One region of the Streptomyces sp. HP-A2021 genome, then DNA from elsewhere that is predicted to be linked to it. Evidence: riboswitches for the same ligand, from Rfam matches in the RefSeq annotation. Region 1 holds a riboswitch; each other region holds the start of a gene.

Region 1 (6,937 bases):
CGCTGCTGCGGCTGCTGATCGTGACCCAGCTCGCCTTCAACATCGGCTTCTACGCCGTGCTGCCGTTCCTCGCCGAGCACCTCGGCACCGCGATCGGCATGGCGGGCTGGCTGGTCGGCTTCGTCCTCGGCCTGCGCACTTTCAGCCAGCAGGGCCTGTTCGTGGTCGGCGGCTCGCTCGTCGACCGCTACGGCGTACGCCCGGTCGTGCTGGCCGGCTGCGTACTGCGGATCGCCGGGTTCGCGTGGCTCGGGTACGCGGAGGCGAGCTGGACGGTGATCGGCGCCGTGCTGGTGATCGGCTTCGCCGCGGCGCTGTTCTCCCCCGCCGTGGAGTCCGAGGTGGCCCGCCAGGCGGTGGTCTGGGAGGAGGAAGGCCACGGCTCACGCACCCGTCTCCTGGGCCTGTTCAGCGTGGCAGGCCAGGCCGGGGCCTTCGTCGGACCGCTGCTCGGCGCGCTGCTGCTCGCCGTCGACTTCCGCACCGCGTGCCTCGCGGGTGCCGCGGTGTTCGTGCTCGTCCTCGCCGGGCACGTGTGGCTGATGCCGCAGCACATCCCCGGCAGGGTACGCGTCCGGGAGGGGGGCGGGGCGCGCCTGCTGCTGCGCAACCGCCGCTTCCTGGCCCTGTGCTGCGCGTACGGCACGTACCTTCTCGCCTACAACCAGCTGTATCTGGCCCTGCCGGACGAGGTGCAGCGCGCGGCGGGCTCCCAGGCGCCGCTGTCCTGGCTGTTCGCCCTGTCCTCGGTGCTGGTGGTGTGCGCACAGCTGCCGGTGACCCGCTGGGCGGGCGACCGGCTCGGCCTGCGCCGCTCCATGACCGCCGGGCTGCTGCTGATCGCGTCCGGCTTCGCGGTGGTCGCCGCGGCGCGCCCCGCCGGCTGGACCGGTACCGCCGGGCTGCTGCCGGCCGCGGGCTTCGTCGTACTGCTCACCGTGGGGCAGATGCTGGTCGTGCCCGCCGCCCGAGCCTGGGTGCCCGACCTCGCCGAGGAGGGCCGGATCGGCCTCTACATGGGTGCGCTGTCGTCGGTCTCGGGCCTGATCGTCCTCGCCGGCAGCGCGGCCACCGGCTCCCTGCTCGACACGGGCCTCCCGGCCGCCGTGCCCTGGCTGGTGCTCGCGGCCGTACCCGCCCTGGCGGTGGCACTGCTGCCGCGCCGGGAGGAACGGGCGCAGGGGGCGGGCGCGACGGCCTGACGGCACGCGCAGACGCGGGAGGCGGGCACGCGGAGACCCGACAGCAGGCGGAGACGCGGGGGCCGGGCACGCGGCAGCCCGACCACAGGCCAGGCGCAGCAGGCGGGGGCGCGGCAACCTGACCCAGGCCCAGAGGGGCGGAGCACGCGACGGCCCGACGGCACGCGCCCGACGACCGCGCAGACGCGGGAGGCAGGCGCGCGGCGGCCCGATCCGGCGCCCGCCGGCAGCGGGGAAAGGCGTGGCAGCCACAGCCGTGGCAACCCCGCGCGCCGCAGCTTCACCCCGGCGGGACGGTCCTCCGCTCCCCGATTTCCGGGACCGTACCGTCCCACGACACCGCACCGGGGAACTGTGGTCACGCGGCGCCAGTATCCTGGGTCGGCTGCGGCACCCCCCACCAACCCCCGCTCCGACGCGGGGAGTTGCGGCCTGCGGCGAGGACCTTCCCACGAGCATAGGACGAGGACGAGTGCTGCTAGCGGGCCGCTACCGGCTGGACGTTGAGATCGGGCGCGGCGGAATGGGAGAGGTCTGGCGTGCGTACGACGAGACACTCGCCAGAGCGGTGGCCGTCAAGCTGCTGCTGCCCCAGGACACCGACGCCACGGCGGCCTCCCGGTTCCGCCTGGAGGCCCAGACGGCCGGGCGTCTCAACCACCCCAACCTGGTAGGGGTGCTGGACTTCGGCGAGTACGACAACCGGCTGTACCTGGTGATGGAGCTGGTCGAGGGCGACAGCCTCGCCCGGGTGCTGTCCGTCTCCGGCGCGCTCCCCGCTGAGCGCGTGGCGCAACTCGCCGCGCAGGCCGCCGCGGGACTCGCCGCCGCGCACCAGCAGGGCATCGTGCACCGGGACGTCAAACCCGCCAACCTCCTGCTGGACGCGGGCGGCACACTGAAGATCGGCGACTTCGGCATCGCGCGCTTCCTCGACGACCCGGGCGCCGCGCTCACCGCCACCGGCCAGATCGTCGGCACCGGCCTCTACCTCGCGCCCGAACGGGCCCTGGGCCGGCCCGCCGGTCCCGCCTCCGACATGTACTCCCTGGGGTGCGTGCTCTACCAGCTCCTGAGCGGCCGCCCCCCGTTCCAGGCCGACACCGCCGTCGCGCTCCTCCACCAGCATCTCGACAACGCCCCCGTACCTCCCCGGGAACTCGGTGTCGCCGGTCTGCCGCCCGCCTTCGAGAGCTACCTCCTCGCCCTGCTCGCCAAGCAGCCCGAGGACCGGCCCACGGCGCAGCAGGCGGCCGAGTGGTTCGCCGGCGGCGCCTGGCGAGGGCTGCCCGAGCCGCTGCCGGAGGCTGCGTCCCCGGTGCCGTCCGCCGGGCCGAGACCGTACGCGGCAGCCGACACCGGCGCCCCGGCCACGTACGCGCTGCCCACGGGGTCTCGTACCGCCCGCGGCGGGCGTTCCCGTCGCGCCGCGCCCCGAGGCGGTCTCGGCGACCACCGGAGAACGGCAGCGGTGGTGGCCGCGGCGGCCGTCTTCCTCGCCGCGATGCTCGCCGGCATGCTGTGGTTCTCGCCCGACAACACCGCGACGGAGGGCACAGAACCCGACGCGTCCCCGTCCGCGAGCAGCCCGGCCGCCCCCTCGCCCGGCGGCTCCGCCGCCTCCGCCGACCCCCTGGCCTCCGCCCCGGCGGCCGCCACGACTCCGACCGCCGGCGCAGTGGCCGATGTCACCCCCTCCGCCACGGCACCCGATTCCCCGACCCCGGCCGAAGCGACGACCGCCTCCGAGAGCCCGGCGCAGGAGACGAACAGCAGCCCGCCGGAGAAGACGGACAAGCCCAAGCAGGAGCAGGCTCCGCGGTCCTGGGGGAACGGGGAGGACGAGGACGACGAGGGTGACGACTGAGCCGTCCTGCGCCGGTGTGTGAGCGGTCGCCCCCTCACGCGCCCCTCCGCGCGCCCCCTCGGCTGGCTTGTCATGGCCCTTATCTCGGCATTACTGTCACCACGCCTTGGTGAACGGGAAATCCGGTGTGATGCCGGTGCGGCCCTCGCCACTGTGATCGGGAAGTCCGGCTCCAGCCCTAGCGGGCAGCCACTGGGTCCTCACGGACCCGGGAAGGCGGAGTACGGGCGGTGGGACCCGTGAGCCAGGAGACCGGCCAAGGCGCGTCAACCATCCACGAGGTGCTGGAGAGGGTCTGCTGAGCCATGCACATTGCCGAGGGTTTCCTGCCTCCGGCGCACGCGGTCGCCTGGGGCGTCGCGTCTGCGCCGTTCGTCCTCCACGGGGTCCGGTCGCTCACCCGTGAGGTGCGCGAGCACCCCGAGAGCACCCTGCTCCTCGGCGCCTCAGGCGCCTTCACGTTCGTCCTGTCCGCCCTGAAACTGCCGTCCGTCACCGGCAGCTGCTCCCACCCCACCGGCACGGGCCTGGGCGCCATCCTGTTCCGGCCGCCCGTCATGGCGGTGCTGGGCACCATCACCCTGCTCTTCCAGGCGCTGCTGCTCGCGCACGGCGGTCTGACGACGCTCGGCGCCAACATCTTCTCCATGGCGATCGTCGGGCCCTGGGCCGGTTACGCGGTGTACCGACTGCTGCGCCGCTACGGCGTGCCGCTGATGGTCGCCGTGTTCTGCGCCGCGTTCGTCGCCGACCTGTCCACCTACTGCGTCACCAGCGTGCAGCTGGCGCTCGCGTTCCCCGACCCGGGCAGCGGGTTCCTGGGCGCGCTCGGCAAGTTCGGCTCCATCTTCGCCGTCACCCAGATCCCGCTCGCGGTGAGCGAGGGACTGCTGACGGTGCTCGTGATGCGGCTGCTGGTGCAGTCCAGCAAGGGCGAACTGACCCGGCTGGGTGTGTTCCTGGCCGAGAAGGAGTCCCGGAGCGAGACCGAGGCGGTGGCCCGATGAGCAGGAACACGAAGATCAACCTTCTGCTGCTGCTCGCCGTGGCCGCGCTCGCCGTGCTGCCGCTCGCGCTCGGCCTCGGCGACCACAAGAAGGAGCCGTTCACGGGCGCCGACGGCGAGGCGGAGACGGCGATCACCGAGATCGAGCCGGACTACAAGCCCTGGTTCTCACCCCTGTACGAACCGCCGTCCGGTGAGATCGAGTCGGCGCTGTTCTCCCTCCAGGCGGCCCTCGGCTCCGGTGTCCTCGCCTACTACTTCGGCCTGCGCCGGGGCAGGCGGCAGGGTGAGCAGCGGGCGCGGGAGCGGGACTCCGAGAGCCGTGCGGCCGGGGGCGCCGCCGAGGAGTCCACGGCCGAAGGGGCCTGAGCCGCGTGCTGCCGATCGACGCGGCGGCGCACAGCAGTCGCTGGCGCCGCCGCCATCCCGTGGACAAGGCCGTGCTCGGGCTGGGTCTGACCCTGCTGGCGATCTCGCTGCCGCCCTGGCCGGGCGCGGCTCTGGTGCTGCTGACCGCCCTGGTGGTGCTGCTGGGTCCGGCGGGCGTGCCCTGGCGCCGGCTGTGGCGGGCCTACCGGGTGCCGCTGGGTTTCTGCGTGACCGGCGCGCTGACGCTGCTCGTGCAGGTCGGCGGGCCGGGCGGCTTCGTCTCCCTCGCCGGTGACGGGCCGGTCCGGGCCGGGGAGTTGCTGCTGCGCACCTCGGCGGCATCCCTGGGGGTGCTGCTGTTCGCGTTCACCACGCCCATGTCCGACCTGTTGCCGCGGCTGGTCCGGGCCGGGGTGCCCGCGCCGGTCGTCGACGTGGCGCTCGTGACGTACCGGATGAGCTTCCTGCTGCTGGACTCCGTGCGCCGGGTCCGTGACGCGCAGGCGGCCCGGCTCGGGCACACCACGCGGGCCGCCGCCTGGCGTTCCCTGGGCGGTCTCGGCGCCACCGCGTTCGTCCGGGCCTTCGACCGGGCGGTCCGCCTCCAGGCCGGTCTCGCCGGGCGCGGCTACGACGGCACCCTGCGCGTCCTGGTGCCCGAGGCCCGTGTCTCCGTCCGCTTCACGACGGCCAGTTGCGTACTCCTCGCGGCGCTGGCCGTCCTCACCTTCGTACTGGAAAGGCCGCTGACATGAGCGAGCCCGCCCTCGTCGCCCTGCGGGGCGCGTCCTTCGCCTACGAGGACGGCCCGGCCGTGCTCAGCGGCCTCGACTTCGGGATCCGCGAGGGTCGCGCGCTCGCGCTGCTCGGCCGCAACGGCAGCGGCAAGACCACGCTGATGCGGCTCCTCAGCGGCGGACTGCGGCCCCACGAGGGCCGGCTGACGGTCGACGGGCAGCCGGTGACGTACGACCGCAAGGGCCTGACCCGGCTGCGGACGACCGTCCAGCTGGTGGTGCAGGACCCGGACGACCAGCTCTTCGCGGCGTCCGTCGAGCAGGACGTGTCGTTCGGGCCGCTGAACCTCGGCCTGGACGACACGGAGGTGCGGGCGCGGGTGGCGGAGGCGCTCGCCGCCCTGGACATCACCGCCCTGGCCGACCGGCCCACCCATCTGCTCTCCTACGGGCAGCGCAAACGCACCGCCATCGCGGGCGCGGTCGCCATGCGCCCCCGTGTCCTCATCCTCGACGAGCCGACGGCCGGGCTCGACCCCGACGGCCAGGAACGGCTCCTCAGCACGCTCGACGGACTCCGTGCGGCCGGCACCACGGTGGTGATGGCCACCCACGACGTCGACCTCGCCCTGCGCTGGGCCGACGACGCGGCGCTCCTCACCCCGTCCGGAGTCCGCACCGGGCCCGCTCCCGTGGCACTGGCCCGCCCCGACCTCCTCCAAGAGGCGGGCCTGCGGCTGCCGTGGGGAGCCGCCGCGGCGGAACTCCTCCGCGCGCAGGGGTGGCTGACGGGCACGGAGCCGGGGCCGCGAACGCCCACGGAACTCGCCGCCCTCGCGGCCGGACGGCTGGGCGCGCCTGGAGTCTGAGGGGCGCCCGGAGGCCTCGGTCAGTCGAAGTAGGACTCGAGTGAGCCGCGGCGCCGGACGTCGAGCGTCGCGCAGTGGAACGAGCCGCCGAACGGCGCGTAGTGCAGCAGGTCGCACGGGATCGGCTCGAAACCCCACTTCTCCAGGGCGCGCAGCATGCCGGTGTGGTGCCGCTCCGCGATCACCCGCCGTTCGTCGATCATGAGCACGTTCATGCTGAGCCACTGGCCGCACATCGACGTGACCTTGAGCAGCGTCTCGTCGATCGGGTCGGGCTCGGGGGCGACCAGGACGTCCCAGGAGCTCAGGATGCCGGGCAGCCGGTCGACGTCGACGTACTCCGGGTTGACCAGCACCTTTCCGGGCGCGAGCAGGACGAAGGTCGTGTCGATGTGCATGGGCGTACGGCAGCGGCTCTCGATCTCGTGGATGCGGTACCCCTGCCCGAGATGGCGGCGCAGCCAGTCGATGCCCATCCGGTTGGTGACGTTGCTGCGCGTGACGAAAAGGTCCCGCCCGGCCCGGACGAAGTCCGCCGCGTCGAAGACCGGCTCGAACTCGGTGAGGATGTACCGCATGGGCTCGCCGTCCTTCGGCACCTGGAAGTCCGGATCGAACAGTTCGTCCGTGAGCTGCGGCCTGGGTGCCGCCGTCCAGCGCGCGCCGCGGCGGAAGTAGTCCTTGAGGAGCGGGCGGTAGGAGTGGGTCTCGAAGTACCGGCACGGCCAGGCCATCGGAGTTTCGATGATCTCGTCGCCGATCACGAGCATGCTGTCCCGCGGACAGGTGTTGCAGAAGCCCCGGGAGGACCAGTCGGGGGTGGCGAAGCGGCGCCGGTGGTCGACCACGTCCGGCCGCCTGACCGTGACGCCGAGGGACTCCAGCAG
Region 2 (6,937 bases), 680 kb from region 1:
GGCGGTCAGCGCGTCCGCCGCGTTGTGGACCGTGTCCCCGAGCAGCGCGACCGAGTCGGAGGCGGCCACCACCACCGCCTGGGCCAGGGCCGTCACGCCGAGCACCGCGAGCGAGACCCAGAGCGCCCGCATCCCGCGGGCCGACGACTCCAGGGCGGAGTCGACCTTGTCGGCCGTCTCGTGGGAGTGCGGGGTGAGGAGGTGGGTCAACCGGTGGAGCAGGCCGTGCCGGTGCCCGTGGCCGTGCGGCTGGGAGTGCTCGTGCGGGTGGGAGTGCTCGTGCCGGTCGCTCACGTGGGTCTCCTTCCGGTGCGCGCGAGTGGACGTCCACACGCCCATGGGGCCATTATGTGCGTATGAGCGCACGCATGCACCTGTCATCTGCGCACGATGCGCATCCGCGCAGCCCCGGCGAGGAACAGTTCGCGCTCGCCGCCGAACTCCTCGCCCTGCTCGGCGACCGCACGCGGCTGACGCTGCTGCACGCGCTGGCCGGGGGAGAGGCCGACGTCACGACCCTCACGGACAGGTGCGGGGCGGCCCGGCCCGCCGTCAGCCAGCACCTGGCGCGACTGCGTCTCGCGGGCCTGGTGAACACGCGCAAGGAGGGCCGCCGGGTGATCTACTCGCTCCGCGACGGCCATCTGCGCCGGCTCGTGGACGAGGCGCTGAACGTGGCCGACCACCGGCTCACCGACCGGCCCCTGCACGACTGAATCAGTACCGCGCGGCCGTCCCCAGGTACTGCTCGGCGAAGGCCGCGGCGGCCGCCGGCGAGGTGAACAGGCGGCGCAGCCGGGCGAGCGTGGTGCCCGCGCGGAACGGGTCGCCCGCCGCCGTGCCGTGGTACACCTCGGACAGCCACTGCGAGAACTCCTGGTAGTCCCACACCCGCCGCAGGCACGCCTCCGCGTAGCCGCCGAGGCCGCTGTCGTCCCCACTGGTCAGACGGGCCACCAGGGCGTCGCCGAGCAGGAAGGCGTCGTGCAGCGCGAGGTTCATGCCCTTGGCGGCGATGGGGGCGACCAGATGGGCCGCGTCACCGGCGAGGAAGAGCCGGCCGGACACCATCGGCTCGACCACGTAGTCGTGCATGTCCAGCACACGCTTCTCGATCAGCCGCCCCTCGGTCAGCGGCGGCACACCGGACGCCCCGAGCCGCTCCTGGAGCTCCGCCCAGACGCGCTCGTGCGGCCAGTTCTCCGGGTCGTCGCCCGGCGGGCACTGGAGGTAGTAGCGGGTCACCTCCGGACTGCGGGGCATCTGCCCGGCGAACCCCCTGGCGTGGCAGCCGAACAGCACGCAGTCGGCGGACGGCGGAGCCTCGGCGAGCAGGGCCAGCCAGCCGATGCCGTAGTCGTGCCGCGCGACACGCACCCGTTCCGGCGGCAGAGCGGCCCGCGTCACCCCGCGCGCCCCGTCGCAGCCGGCCACGAAGTCGCAGTGCACGGTGCGCTGTTCACCCGTCTCCTGGCAGGTGTACGACACCGACGGCCGGTCGGTGTCGATGTCGTGCACCCGCACGTCCCGGACCCCGAAGCGGATCTGCCCGCCGCGTACGTCGGCGTACTCGCGCACCAGGTCCGTCACCAGCAACGGCTGCGGATAGACGAAATGGTGACTTCCCGTCAGCTCGCCGTAGGGGAACCGGTACCGCTCGCCGTCGAAGCGGAACTCGCACGCGGAGTGCAGCTCCGCGCGGTCCAGCAGGTTCCGGGCGAGGCCCCGCTTCTCCAGGCCCCGCACGGCCCACTCCTCGATGACTCCGGCCCGGGGCCGCTGTTCTATGAACTCCCGGGTCTCGGTCTCCAGCACCAGGCAGTCCACGGCCGCGGCCCGCAGGATGTTGCCGACGGTCAGCCCGGCGGGACCGGCGCCCACGACAACGACTGGGAAGCGTTGCGGGGCGCCGGAGTTGAGAGGCGGGGAGGCTTGGGTCATGCGCTCATTATGGAGGCGCCGGCCGGGTAGGGCCGGTGTCAGTGGACGGGCACCTCGGTGACGGCCACCTCCCCGATGCCCCGCTCGATCTCCTCCGGCCGGGACGCCGACGCCCGGGCCCAGTAGTAGATCGCCAAGGAGAACACCGCGATGACCACGATGTCCCACCACAGCCCGATGTGCCCCTGGCCGCCGAAGCCGCCCTGCCAGGAGATGACGCCCATGCCCAGCAGGTAGACCGGCAGCCACTGGGCGGCCCTCCAGTCGAGCCGGGGCGCGTCGGGCAGGCCCTTGCGGGTTGCGTACCAGGCGTATCCGCCCAGCAGGACGTAGCCGAGGACGATGGCCACGCCCAGTCGCCACAGCGTGTCCCAGGTCGACCAGTAGATGATGAGGTTGGCCACGACGAACGACAGCGGGGAGATGACGTTCCCGCCGGGCAGGCGGTAGGGCCGTTCGCGGTGCGGCAGCCGGTCGGCGAAGACGCCGTACGCCAGCGGGGCACCCGCGTACATCAGCACGCTCGCCGAGGTGATGAAGCCGACCAGCTGCTGCCAGCTCGGGAACGGCAGGAAGCAGACCACGCCGGTCACGAAGGAGACGATCAGGCCGAACCACGGAACGCCGCGCGCGTCGGTGCGGGTGAAGATCTTCGGCGCGTAGCCGTTGCGGGCCAGGCCGTAGGAGACGCGGGAGGTGGCGGTGGTGTAGATCAGGCCGGTGCCCCCGGGGGAGACGACCGCGTCCAGATACAGCACCACACTCAGCCAGCCGAGCCCCAGCAGGGTGGCCAGCCCCGCCCAAGGGCCGCTGATACCGGGGTAGTCGAGCTTGGTCCAGCCGTGCGCGAAGGAGGCCAGCGGCAGGGCCGCGATGAAGACGATCTGGAGCAGGACGTAGATCCCGGCTCCGATGGCGACCGAGCCGAGCGTCGCACGGGGCAGGTCACGGGCCGGGTCGCGGCTCTCGCCCGCCAGCTGGATCGCCTGCTCGAAGCCCAGCAGGGCGAAGATGATGCCGCTGGAACTGACGGCGCTCAGCACGCCATGGGCGCCGAACGGGGCGAAGCCGTGCTCGGTGAAGTTGCCCGGGTGGAAGTTGCCGGCCGCGATGATGAAGATCGCGGCCAGCGGCACGGCCACCTTCCACCAGGTGGCGGCGCTGTTGGTGTGGGCCAGGAGCCGCACGCCGAGGAAGTTGATCACGACGAACACGGCCATGAGGATCACGGCGACGACGAACCCGCTGGTCGTGAGCGTCCCGTCCTTGGCGTGCTGGAAACCCTGCGCCCAGTGCCAGTGCCCGGCGTAGCCGATCATGGCCTCGACCTCGATCGGTGCCACGGTCGCCGCCTGGAGCCAGGAGAACCAGCCGAAGGACATGCCGGCCAGTCCGCCGAACGCGTAGTGCGGATAACGTGCCGTGCCGCCCGCGACCGGGAACATGCCGCCGAGTTCCGCGTGCACCAGGGCCAGCAGTACGATCCCGACCGCGCCGATCAGCCACGACAGAATCGCCGCGGGGCCGGCCGCCACGACCGCCTTCTCGGCTCCGTACAGCCACCCGGAGCCGATGATGGAACCGACCGACGCCCACATGAGCCCGATCAGTCCGACGTCCCGGCGCAATCCGCCCGGGCCCCCCTTTACCCCCGCTGCTGCCTGGTCGACGCTCACCATGAATCAAGGGGCCTCTCATAAAAGAACTCGGTGAGTTCTGCGAGCAAGAGGCCTCAGATTAGGAATCGATTATCCAGCGGTAGAAGACGAGTTGCGCAGCCTTGACCCGGCGCGGGTATTTCCTGGAAAGCGCTTCAGGAGTTCTGTACGCGGTGATGAGGAAGCCGTGGGATCTCGATCGCCGGGCAGCGGTCCATCACCATCTCCAGGCCCGCGGCGCGGGTCCGGTCGTACGCCGCCTCGTCGATGACGCCGAGCTGGAACCACACGGCCTGCGCGCCCTTCGCGACCGCCTCGTCCGCGACCGCTCCGGCGAGATCGCTGTTCACGAACACGTCCACGACGTCCACGTCGAAGGGGATGTCCGCCAGACTGGCGTACCCCTGCTCGCCGTGCACCGTCTCCGCCTTCGGATGCACGGGCACGACGCGCTTGCCGAAGCGCTGGAGCACGGCGGCGACGCCGTACGCCGCGCGCTGCCGGTTCGACGACAGGCCCACCACGGCCCAGGTGTCGCCGAGCTCGGTGAGAATCCTGCGGACCGTTGCCTCGTCGCCGTACACCTGCGGCCTCCTCGGATGTCGCGGAAAACTGCTGTCGCACTGCTCTCCGTGCAACGGCGCAGGGCGCGCGGTGATTCCCCCGCGCCCTCCGTGATAGCTTGCCGAGGCCAGTCGAACCCATGTACGTGGGTCAGGGAATCCGGTGCGAATCCGGAACTGACGCGCAGCGGTGAGGGGGACGGGCGGGGCCTCGGCCACTGGACGGCACGTGTGACGTCCGGGAAGGCGCTCCGCACCGGACGAACCCGAGTCCGAAGACCTGCTGGCGGCCCCCGCGGCCGTGCGCGGCGGGGGAGCACCGTACGACCGGGCTCCGCGATCGAGCCCTCGACGACTGAGGACTGGTTTCCGTGCCCCTCGCCCGACCCGCCCGTGCCGCCGCCCTGCTCGCGGCCGGCTCCCTGCTCCTGACCGGCTGCGGCGACTCGAAGGCCACCACCGCCAAGGCCGCCGTGACCCTCGACAACTGCGGCCACGAGGTGCGCGTCGAGACCCCGCCGAAGCACGCCGTCTCCCTCAACCAGGGCACCACCGAGATCCTGCTCTCCCTCGGCCTCGCCGACCGTCTCGCGGGCACCGCCACCTGGACCGACCCCGTGATGAAGGGGCTGGCGAAGGCCAACGCGAAGGTGCCGCGCATCGCCGACAACAACCCGTCCTTCGAACGGGTCCTGGACGCCGACCCCGACTTCGTCGCGGCGTCCTTCGTCTCCACCCTCGGCAAGGGCGGCGTCGCCACCCGGGAGCAGTTCGAGAAGCTCGGCGTCCCCACGTACGTCTCCCCGTCGGACTGCGCCGGCAAGGACAACTCCGGCGACGGGGACGGCGCGCGCGACAAGGCGCTGGGCATCGACACCATCTACGGCGAAGTGCGCGACCTGGCCACCGTGTTCGGGGTGCAGGAACGGGGAGACAGGCTCGTGGCCTCCCTCCAGCGGCGCATGGCGAAGGCCACGCGGGGCATCCACGCCTCCGACGTCACTCTCCTGTACTGGTTCGCCAACTCCGAGTCGCCCTACATGGCGGGATGTTGCGGGGCGCCCGGCATCATCACCCGGGCCCTCGGCGCCAAGAACGTCTTCGACGACACGCACGAGGAGTGGCCGCAGATCAACTGGGAGACGGTCGCCGACCGCGACCCCGACGTCCTCGTCATCGGCGACCTCACCCGCAAGTCGCAGACCGCCGAGTCGGCCGCGAAGAAGATCGCCTTCCTGGAGTCCAACCCGGTCACCAAGAAGATGGACGCGGTCAGGCACAAGCGGTACGTGCTGCTCAGCGGGCAGGCCATGAACCCGACCATCCGCACGGTCGAGGGCGTGGAACAGGTCGCCGCCGGACTGCGCGAGTTCGGGCTCGTGAAGTGACCGTCCGCGGGCCCGCGCTCGGTGTCGCAGGCGCCTTGCTGCTGGTCGTCTCCCTGGCCCTGGCGATCACCGTCGGCCCGGCCGACATCCGGATCGCGGACGTCTGGTCCGTCGTCGCGGCCCACCTCGGGCTCGGCAGCTCGGACCTGACGCCGATCCGCGACGGGATCGTCTGGCAGCTGCGGCTGCCGCGCACCCTGCTCGCGGCCGTGTGCGGGGCCGGGCTCGCCGTCTGCGGGGCGGTGATGCAGTCGCTGCTGCGCAACCCGCTCGCCGACCCGTTCGTGCTCGGGGTGTCCTCCGGCGCCTCCACCGGCGCGGTCGTGGTCGTCGTCCTGGGACTGGGCGGCGGTGCCGTCTCGGTGTCCGCGGGAGCGTTCCTCGGCGCCCTGGTGTCCTTCGCGCTGGTGCTGCTGCTCAGCCACACCCTGGGCGGCACCACCGACCGGGTCGTCCTCGCGGGCGTCGCCGCCATGCAGCTCTTCTCCGCGCTCACCTCCTTCGTCGTGATGACCGCCGCCGACGCCGAGACGACCCGGGGCGTGCTGTTCTGGCTCCTCGGCTCGCTCGGCGGCGCGGGCTGGACCGACGTGTGGCTGTGCCTGGCCGTCCTGGCCGTCACGCTGGTGGTGTGCCTGTCGTACGCCCGTACCCTCGACGCCTTCGCCTTCGGGCAGGACGCGGCGGCCGCGCTCGGGGTGTCCGTGGCCCGCACTCGCCTCGTGCTGCTGTGTGTCACGGCCCTGCTCACGGCCGCGCTGGTCAGCTCGGCGGGGGCGATCGGCTTCGTCGGGCTGGTCCTGCCGCACGCCGCGCGGGCCCTGACCGGTCCCGGGCACGCCCGGCTGCTGCCGGTCACAGCCCTCGCCGGAGCGGTGTTCCTGGTGTGGGTGGACACCCTCGCCCGTACGGTGCTGGACCCCCAGGATGTGCCGGTGGGAGTCGTGACGTCGCTGATCGGGGTGCCGGCGTTCGTGGTGGTGCTGTACCGGACACGGAGGGTGCGGTGAGCAGGGCGGCGGAAGCAGCGGTGTCCGGCGCCGGGCTGCGGGCCGACCGGGTCGGTCGCCGTGCCGACGGACGCCTCATCCTCGACGGTGTCGTCCTCGCGCCGGAGACCGGCTCCACCGTCGGCGTCCTCGGTCCCAACGGCTCCGGCAAGTCCACGCTGCTGCGGCTGCTGGCGGGGCTGCTCACGCCGACCGCCGGAGTCGTCACCCTCGACGGCACGCCGCTGGGCGACCTGCCCCGCCGCACCGTCGCCCGCCGGCTCGCCGTGGTCGAGCAGCAGGCCGACACGCAGGTCGAGTTGACGGTGGTGGACGTCGTACGGCTGGGCCGCGTGCCGCACCGCCGGGCCTGGACGCCCGGTTCGGCGGACGACGAA
Region 3 (6,937 bases), 1.4 Mb from region 1:
GCCGGGCAGCCACTCCAGCGTGCCGTGCTTGCCCATGTGGACGATCGCGTCCGCGCCGAAACTGTTCTCCAGCCAGCGGTAGGCCGCCAGGTAGTGGTGGGACGGCGGCATGTCCGGGTCGTGGTAGATCGCGATGGGGTTCTCGCCGAAGCCGCGCGGCGGCTGGATCATCACCACGACGTTCCCGAACTGCAGGGACGCCAGCACGATGTCGTCCCCGTCGACGTAGAGGCCGCCCGGCGGCTCGCCCCACGCCTCGGTCATGGCGTCCCGCAGCTCCGGGTCGAGCTTGTCGAACCAGGCCCGGTAGTCCGCCAGCGGCACCCGCGCGGGCGCGGCGGCCAGCTGCTCGTCCGTCAGCCACTCCACGTCGTGCCCACCGGCCTCGATGAGCCGGTGGATCAGTTCGTCGCCGTGGTCCGGGTACTCGGTGAGGCCGTATCCGGCGTCCTTCAGGGCGTCCAGCACCCGCACCGCCGAGGCCGGGGTGTCCAGCCCGACGGCGTTGCCGACGCGCGAGTGCTTGGTCGGGTACGCGGTGAAGACCAGCGCGAGGCGCTTGTCGGCGTTCGCCTTGTGCTTCAGCCGGGCGTGCCGTACGGCGATCCCGGCCACCCGCGCGGCCCGCTCCGGGTCGGCCACGTACACGGGCACGTCGTCCGCGCCCTGTTCCTTGAAGGAGAACGGCACGGTGATCAGCCGCCCGTCGAACTCCGGGATCGCCACCTGCATCGCGGCGTCCATGGGGGACAGGGCGGCGTCGGACGCCTCCCAGGCGCGCCGCGAGGACGTCAGGCACAGCCCTTGCAGCACCGGGATGTTCAGCTCGGCGAGGGCGCCGATGTCCCAGGACTCCTCGTCACCGCCCGCCGAGGCCTGCGAGGCGTGGGTGCCGCCGGCGGCGAGGACGGTGGCGACGAGGGCGTCCGCCCGCCCGAGGATCTCGTACAGCCCCGCGTCGGCCCCGCGCAGCGAACCGCAGTACACGGGCAGCGCGTTGGAGCCCCGCGCCTCGATCGCGTCGCACAGGGTGTCCACGAAGGCGGTGTTGCCGCTCAGCTCATGCGCCCGGTAGAAGAGCACGCCGACGGTCGGCCGGCCCTCGACCCGTGCACGCTCGCCCCGGACGCCGTACTCCGGCATCCGCTGCGGCGCGGCGAACCCCTCGCCCGTGAGCAGCACGGTGTCGGACAGGAACCGCGCCAGCTCGGTGAGGTTGTCCGGCCCGCCCTCCACGAGGTACTTCAGCGCCTCCGCCACGACACCGGCCGGCACCGACGACTCGGCCATCAGCTCCGCGTCGGGCACCGCCTCGCCGCCCAGCAGCACGGTCGGGACGCCGGACGCCCTCAGCGCGGCGAGCCCGTCCTCCCAGGCCCGCTTGCCGCCGAGCAGCCGTACGACGGCGATGTCCGCGCCGTCGAGGAGGGCGGGAAGCTCCTCCCGGACGTCCACGCGGGTCGGGTTGCCGATCCGGTACGAGGCACCGGAGGCGGCCCGGGCCGCCAGCAGGTCCGTGTCGGCGGTCGACAACAACAACACAGTGCTCATGCGGGCGCTCCCGGTGGAATGAAGGGCAGTCCTCGCGGCGCGCCCGACTCGATGAGCCGCCACAGCGCGTCCGTGTCCGCGTGCTGTTCGATCAGGTCGCCGAGCCGGTCGAGCTGCTCCTCGCGCAGCGCGGCGAACGAGGTGTCGGGCGCCGGCTCGAAGCGGCGCCCCGCGGCGGCCGCCACCTCGCGCAGGAAGGCCCGCCGGAACCCGTCCGACTCCAGCGAGCCGTGCCAGTGAGTGCCCCAGGTCTGGCCGACCCGGCAGCCGTCCAGGAAGGGGTCCCCTCCGGTGACGTCGGCGACGCCGTGATGGATCTCGTAGCCCTCGACGCGTTCCCCGAGGGCCTCGCCCTCCGGCCGCGTGAGGGTCTTCTCGGGGGCGAACCGCACCCGCACGGGCAGGACCCCGAGCCCCTCGACATGACCCCGGCGGCTCTCCACGTCGTCCTCGATGTGCTCGCCGAGGATCTGGAAGCCGCCGCAGATCCCGAGGACGGGCCGCTGCTCGGCGGCCCTGCGGACCAGGGCCTCGGCGAGCCCCCGCTCCCGCAGCCACTCCAGCGCACGGACGGTCCCCCGGGTCCCGGGCACGATGACGAGGTCGGCGTCGGCGAGTTCCTCGGGCCGGTCCACGAACCGCACGACGACACCGGGTTCGGCGGCCAGCGCGTCGACGTCCGTGAAGTTGGACATCAGCGGAACGGCACAGACAGCGACGCGCAGCACGTCCTCGCCGACCGGCGGTGCGACGACGGACTCCCGGACCGTCCCCCGCAGCGAGACCCGCAGCCCGTCCTCCTCGTCGATCCCCAGCCCGTGCCGGAAGGGCAGGACGCCGTACGTGGGCCGTCCCGTGAGTCCCTTGAGCATGTCGAGCCCCGGCTCCAGCAGGGACACGTCCCCCCGGAACTTGTTGACGAGGAACCCGGCGACGCACTCCTGGTCCTCGCGCGACAGCAGGGCGACGGTCCCGAAGAACGAGGCGAAGACACCGCCCCGGTCGATGTCGCCGACGACGAGCACGGGGATCCCGGCGCCCCGGGCGATCCCCATGTTGACGATGTCGGTCCGGCGCAGATTGATCTCGGCGGGACTGCCCGCCCCCTCACAGATCACCGCGTCATACGTGCCCCGCAACTGCTCCAGACAGTCCAGCACGGTTCCGAGCAGCTTCTGCTGTCGTCCCCCGTGGTACCCGCGTGCGCTCAGCTCCCCGACCGGCTTGCCCAGCAGCACGACCTGACTGCTGCTCTCGCCACCGGGCTTGAGCAGCACCGGGTTCATCAGCGCGGTCGGCTCGACACGGCAGGCCTGCGCCTGCATGGCCTGCGCGCGCCCGATCTCGGCCCCTTCCTTCGTGACGAAGGAGTTGAGGGACATGTTCTGCGCCTTGAAGGGCGCGACCTTGACGCCCTGTCGCACCAGCCACCGGCAGATCCCGGCGGTCACGACGCTCTTGCCGGCGTCGGAGGTGGTACCGGCGACGAGGAGTCCACCGCCCGTCATGACGTACGCCCTTTCGCGATGCGGCGCGCGGCGACACAGACGCCGAGCGCGAGCCAGCCGACCCGCCTGGACAGCCGTACGGCCCGTTCGATGTCCCGGGTGCGGACGGCGCGCCCGGACCCGTTGAGCACGGGCCGGTGCTCGACGCGCCCGCCGTACGACAGGGTCCCGCCCAGCCGCACCCCGAGCGCCCCCGCGAACGAGGCCTCCACGGGCCCGGCGTTGGGGCTCGGATGCTTGGCGGCGTCGGCACGCCAGGCGCGCACCGCTGCCCGTGGATCGTCTCCTGCCAGGACCGCGAGCACGGCGGTCAGCCGGGCCCCGGGCCAGCCCGCGAGATCGTCCAGCCGCGCGGAGGCCCACCCGTAGCGCCGGTACCGGGCCGACTTGTGCCCGACCATGGCGTCGAGGGTGTTGACGGCCCGGAACCCGACGAGTCCCGGCACACCGCCGACGGCCCCCCACACGAGCGCCCCCACGACCGCGTCGGAGGTGTTCTCGGCGACGGACTCGACCACGGCCCGGGCGATCCCGTCGGCGTCGAGCGCCTGAGGATCCCGCCCGCACAGATGCGGCAGCCGCGCCCGGGCCCCCTCGACGTCCCCCGCCTCCAGGGCACGCCCGATGGCCCGGGCCTCCCGCGCGAGTGAAGTCCCCCCGACCACGGCCCAGGTGGCGGCAGCCGTCAGCGCGGCGGACGCGACGGCGGAGTCCCGCACGGCACGGGCGGCGACGCCCCCGAGCGCGACGGCACCTCCGGCGCACACCGCGGTGTGCAGCGCGCCCCACCCCCGGTGGTCCCGCCACAACACCCGTTCCACGGCGCCCGCGGCCCGCCCGAACACGGCGACCGGATGCCCCCGGCGGGGATCGCCGAGCAGCAGGTCACCGATCAGACCGGCGGCGGCGCCGTACGCGAAGACGCGACCGGCACCCATGGGCTCAGCCGGCCGCTGGGGCAGGCAGGGGTGGGGTACTGAACCTCGATCGGCAGCCGCGCATGGCGATATGTCCTCACTCAGGGTGTCCACGCCCTGGTTCGACTAGACCGGCGGTGAGAGTTCCTGGCTCCCGGGGATTGCTACCCCGGTGACAGTGGCGGGACCGCGCCGGACTCGCACCGGCTTCCTCTCCTGCCGCCGTACTGGCCCCGGCAGTCCACCACGGCCGGGAACAGCCGTCAACTTGCCGTTGACCTGCGAGGGGAGAGTGTGGAGAAGCCCACACCGCCGCTCTGACACCGAGTTGGTGTCCCCCCACCACACGACGACCGGGCGGTACGGGACCCAAGTCCCGTACCGCCCGGCGGAGTCGATCGTGATCAGGCCACGATCAGATAGATCCCGTATCCCACGGCAGCCGCACACGCCGCGAAGCACGCGTACGCGCCCGTCACCGCGAGCCCCGCGGACCCGCCCTCCGCGGCCGCCCGCTCGCGGCGGGACAGGCCGGTGATGCCGAGGGTGAACAGGCCCACCAGGGCCACGGTGACCACGAGGCTGACGCCGAAGACGGAGCCGAGGGCCGCCCAGTCGATCTTCATATCGGAGACTCTTCCTTGTTACCGGTCGGCGGGGTCAGACCGTGGTGGTCGTCGAGGGCGTCCGCTCGGCGGCGGCCTGAGCCGGGAACGACGGCACCGGGTCCTCCGTCGCCGTGCCCGCCGGAGGCGGGGTCACCGCGGCCATCGCCGTGGTCACCACACCGGCCGGCTCCGCCTCGTCGGCGTCGTTGACGTTGGTGTGGTCGACGACCTCACGCCGCGAGATCTTCCAGATCGCCGCGCTGGAGGCCACGAGGAAGACGGCCACCACCGCGGTGCCCCAGCTGCCGAAGCCGGTGACGTACTCGGCGAGCGCGCCCACCAGGGCCGCCGCCGGCAGCGTCAGACCCCACGCGACGAACATCCGCGTCGCCGTCGACCAGCGGACGACGCCGCCCCTGCGGCCGAGCCCCGCGCCCATCACCGAGCCGGACACGGAGTGGGTGGTGGAGAGGGAGAAACCGATGTGCGAGGAGGCCAGGATGACCGTGGCCGCGCTGGTCTGGGCGGCGAAGCCCTGCTGCGGCTGGAGGTCGGTCAGGCCCTTGCCCATGGTGCGGATGATGCGCCAGCCGCCGAGGTACGTGCCGAGCGCGATCGCGAGACCCGCCGAGAGGATGACCCACATGGGCGGGTCGGAGTCGGGGGCGACGGCGCCGCCGGCGACCAGGGCGAGGGTGATGACACCCATCGTCTTCTGGGCGTCGTTGGTGCCGTGGGCCAGCGAGACCAGGCCCGCGGAGGCGATCTGGCCCGCCCGGTAGCCCTTCTCGGAGGCCTTGCCGTCGGCCTTCTTGCCGAGGGAGTACGTCAGCCGGGTGGCGAGCAGTGCCGCGATGCCCGCGACCACCGGGGCGGCGATCGCCGGGATCAGCACCTTGGTGACCAGGACGTCGCCGTGCACCGCGCCGACGCCCGCCGAGGCGATCGTGGCGCCGATCAGGCCGCCCATCAGGGCGTGCGAGGAACTGGACGGCAGACCGACCAGCCAGGTCAGCAGGTTCCAGAGGATCGCGCCGACCAGGGCGGCGAAGATGACCTCGGGACGGATGCCGGCCTCGTCGACGAGGCCTTTGGAGATCGTGTTGGCGACTTCCACGGACAGGAAGGCGCCGACCAGGTTGAGGACGGCGGACATGGCGACGGCGACCTTGGGCCTCATGGCGCCCGTGGAAATGGTCGTGGCCATCGCGTTCGCGGTGTCGTGGAAACCGTTCGTGAAATCGAACGCGAGTGCGGTTACCACCACAATCGCGAGGATCAGCGAGAAGCTTTCCATTTACCCAGGCAATCGTTCGAGGTCGTTGGCCCGTCGAACGTAGGTAACCCGAGTGAACGGAAGATGAACTGGGAGGGGCGCAGGGGTGTCCGCAAACGAGGACTGTCGTTCCGTCCTCCTTGGGCTCCCCGCGCCCCGAAGGCTAGGCGCCGCGCGCGAACTGTTTCAGCCGATCGAGTGACCCGTCGAAGAGGTTCTGATCACCCGGAAGGGTCCCCGATCCGTTGTCGTACTGCCAGAAGGTCCACGAGGACCAGCCGGCCGGCAGGGTGCCCGCGCTCGCGGCGTCGTAACGGGCGATCCACAAGGGGTGGTCGGCGGCGAAGGCGCGGCTGCTGCCCGTGCAGGTGTTCCACCAGTGGGTGGTCGTGTAGATCACCGGGCGGCGTCCGGTGAGCCGCTCGACCTCGTCGCTGAACGACCTGATCCAGCCGACCATCCTCGCCTTGCTCAGGCCGTAGCACTTGTGCTTCTTGTCGTACGGGTTGTACTCGATGTCGAGCGCGGGCGGCAGCGTCCAGCCGTCCGCGGTCCAGCCGCCGCCATTGCGTACGAAATGCGCCGCCTGTGCCTGGCCCGACGACCTGTCGGGCACCGCGAAGTGGTAGGCGCCGCGGACGAGACCCGCCGTGCGCGAGCCGTTGTACTGCCGGCCGAAGTAGGGGTTGCGGTAGGTGGTGGACTCCGTCGCCTTGACGTAGACGAACCTGGCGCCCTTCGCCTTCGCGTCCTGCCAGTCGATGTTCTTCTGGTGCGACGAGACGTCGTGTCCCTTCGGGCGGCTCGCCCCCGAGGCGGGAGCCTCGGCGAGGGCGGTGCCTCCCAGGGCGAGTGCCGCCGCGTACGCGGCGAGCCATCGGGTTCGGCGTCGGAACGGTATGCGGTCACGGGCCATGGTTCCCCCCGGAATGGCGACGTGCACGGCAAATCCCCCAGAGAGTACTGGGAGATCGTTGAATGCCCGAAGATCTCCGGCCAAGAGAGGTGCATGGGGTGTCTGTCCCGGTATGCGCCCTTACGGAGGCGCGGCTTCCGGCCTAAAGTGCCCCCGCCCGG

Evidence for each region. Region 1 has a riboswitch for cobalamin ahead of MQE23_RS40140 (energy-coupling factor ABC transporter permease). Riboswitches for the same ligand answer to the same signal wherever they lie in the genome.
Region 2: another riboswitch for cobalamin. It lies ahead of MQE23_RS37245 (ABC transporter substrate-binding protein); the one in region 1 lies ahead of MQE23_RS40140 (energy-coupling factor ABC transporter permease).
Region 3: another riboswitch for cobalamin. It lies ahead of MQE23_RS34180 (cobalamin biosynthesis protein); the one in region 1 lies ahead of MQE23_RS40140 (energy-coupling factor ABC transporter permease).

Annotation. Positions count from the first base shown of each region.
Region 1 covers NZ_CP094344.1:8,918,616-8,925,552, reverse strand. Annotated here, with positions in the region: gene MQE23_RS40150 (MFS transporter) at 1-1,202, shown strand, start outside; gene MQE23_RS40145 (serine/threonine-protein kinase) at 1,675-3,069, shown strand; cobalamin riboswitch at 3,138-3,345, shown strand; gene MQE23_RS40140 (energy-coupling factor ABC transporter permease) at 3,375-4,076, shown strand; gene MQE23_RS40135 (energy-coupling factor ABC transporter substrate-binding protein) at 4,073-4,444, shown strand; gene cbiQ (cobalt ECF transporter T component CbiQ) at 4,450-5,199, shown strand; gene MQE23_RS40125 (ATP-binding cassette domain-containing protein) at 5,196-6,050, shown strand; gene MQE23_RS40120 (amidinotransferase) at 6,071-6,937, opposite strand, start outside.
Region 2 covers NZ_CP094344.1:8,239,881-8,246,817, forward strand. Annotated here, with positions in the region: gene MQE23_RS37220 (cation diffusion facilitator family transporter) at 1-294, opposite strand, end outside; gene MQE23_RS37225 (metalloregulator ArsR/SmtB family transcription factor) at 357-716, shown strand; gene MQE23_RS37230 (4-hydroxybenzoate 3-monooxygenase) at 718-1,941, opposite strand; gene MQE23_RS37235 (APC family permease) at 1,980-3,620, opposite strand; gene MQE23_RS37240 (CoA-binding protein) at 3,755-4,183, opposite strand; cobalamin riboswitch at 4,275-4,465, shown strand; gene MQE23_RS37245 (ABC transporter substrate-binding protein) at 4,534-5,550, shown strand; gene MQE23_RS37250 (iron chelate uptake ABC transporter family permease subunit) at 5,547-6,560, shown strand; gene MQE23_RS37255 (ABC transporter ATP-binding protein) at 6,581-6,937, shown strand, end outside.
Region 3 covers NZ_CP094344.1:7,566,181-7,573,117, forward strand. Annotated here, with positions in the region: gene cobN (cobaltochelatase subunit CobN) at 1-1,551, opposite strand, end outside; gene MQE23_RS34175 (cobyric acid synthase) at 1,548-3,059, opposite strand; gene MQE23_RS34180 (cobalamin biosynthesis protein) at 3,056-3,997, opposite strand; cobalamin riboswitch at 4,098-4,237, opposite strand; gene MQE23_RS34185 (hypothetical protein) at 4,381-4,602, opposite strand; gene MQE23_RS34190 (inorganic phosphate transporter) at 4,637-5,881, opposite strand; gene MQE23_RS34195 (lysozyme) at 6,024-6,776, opposite strand.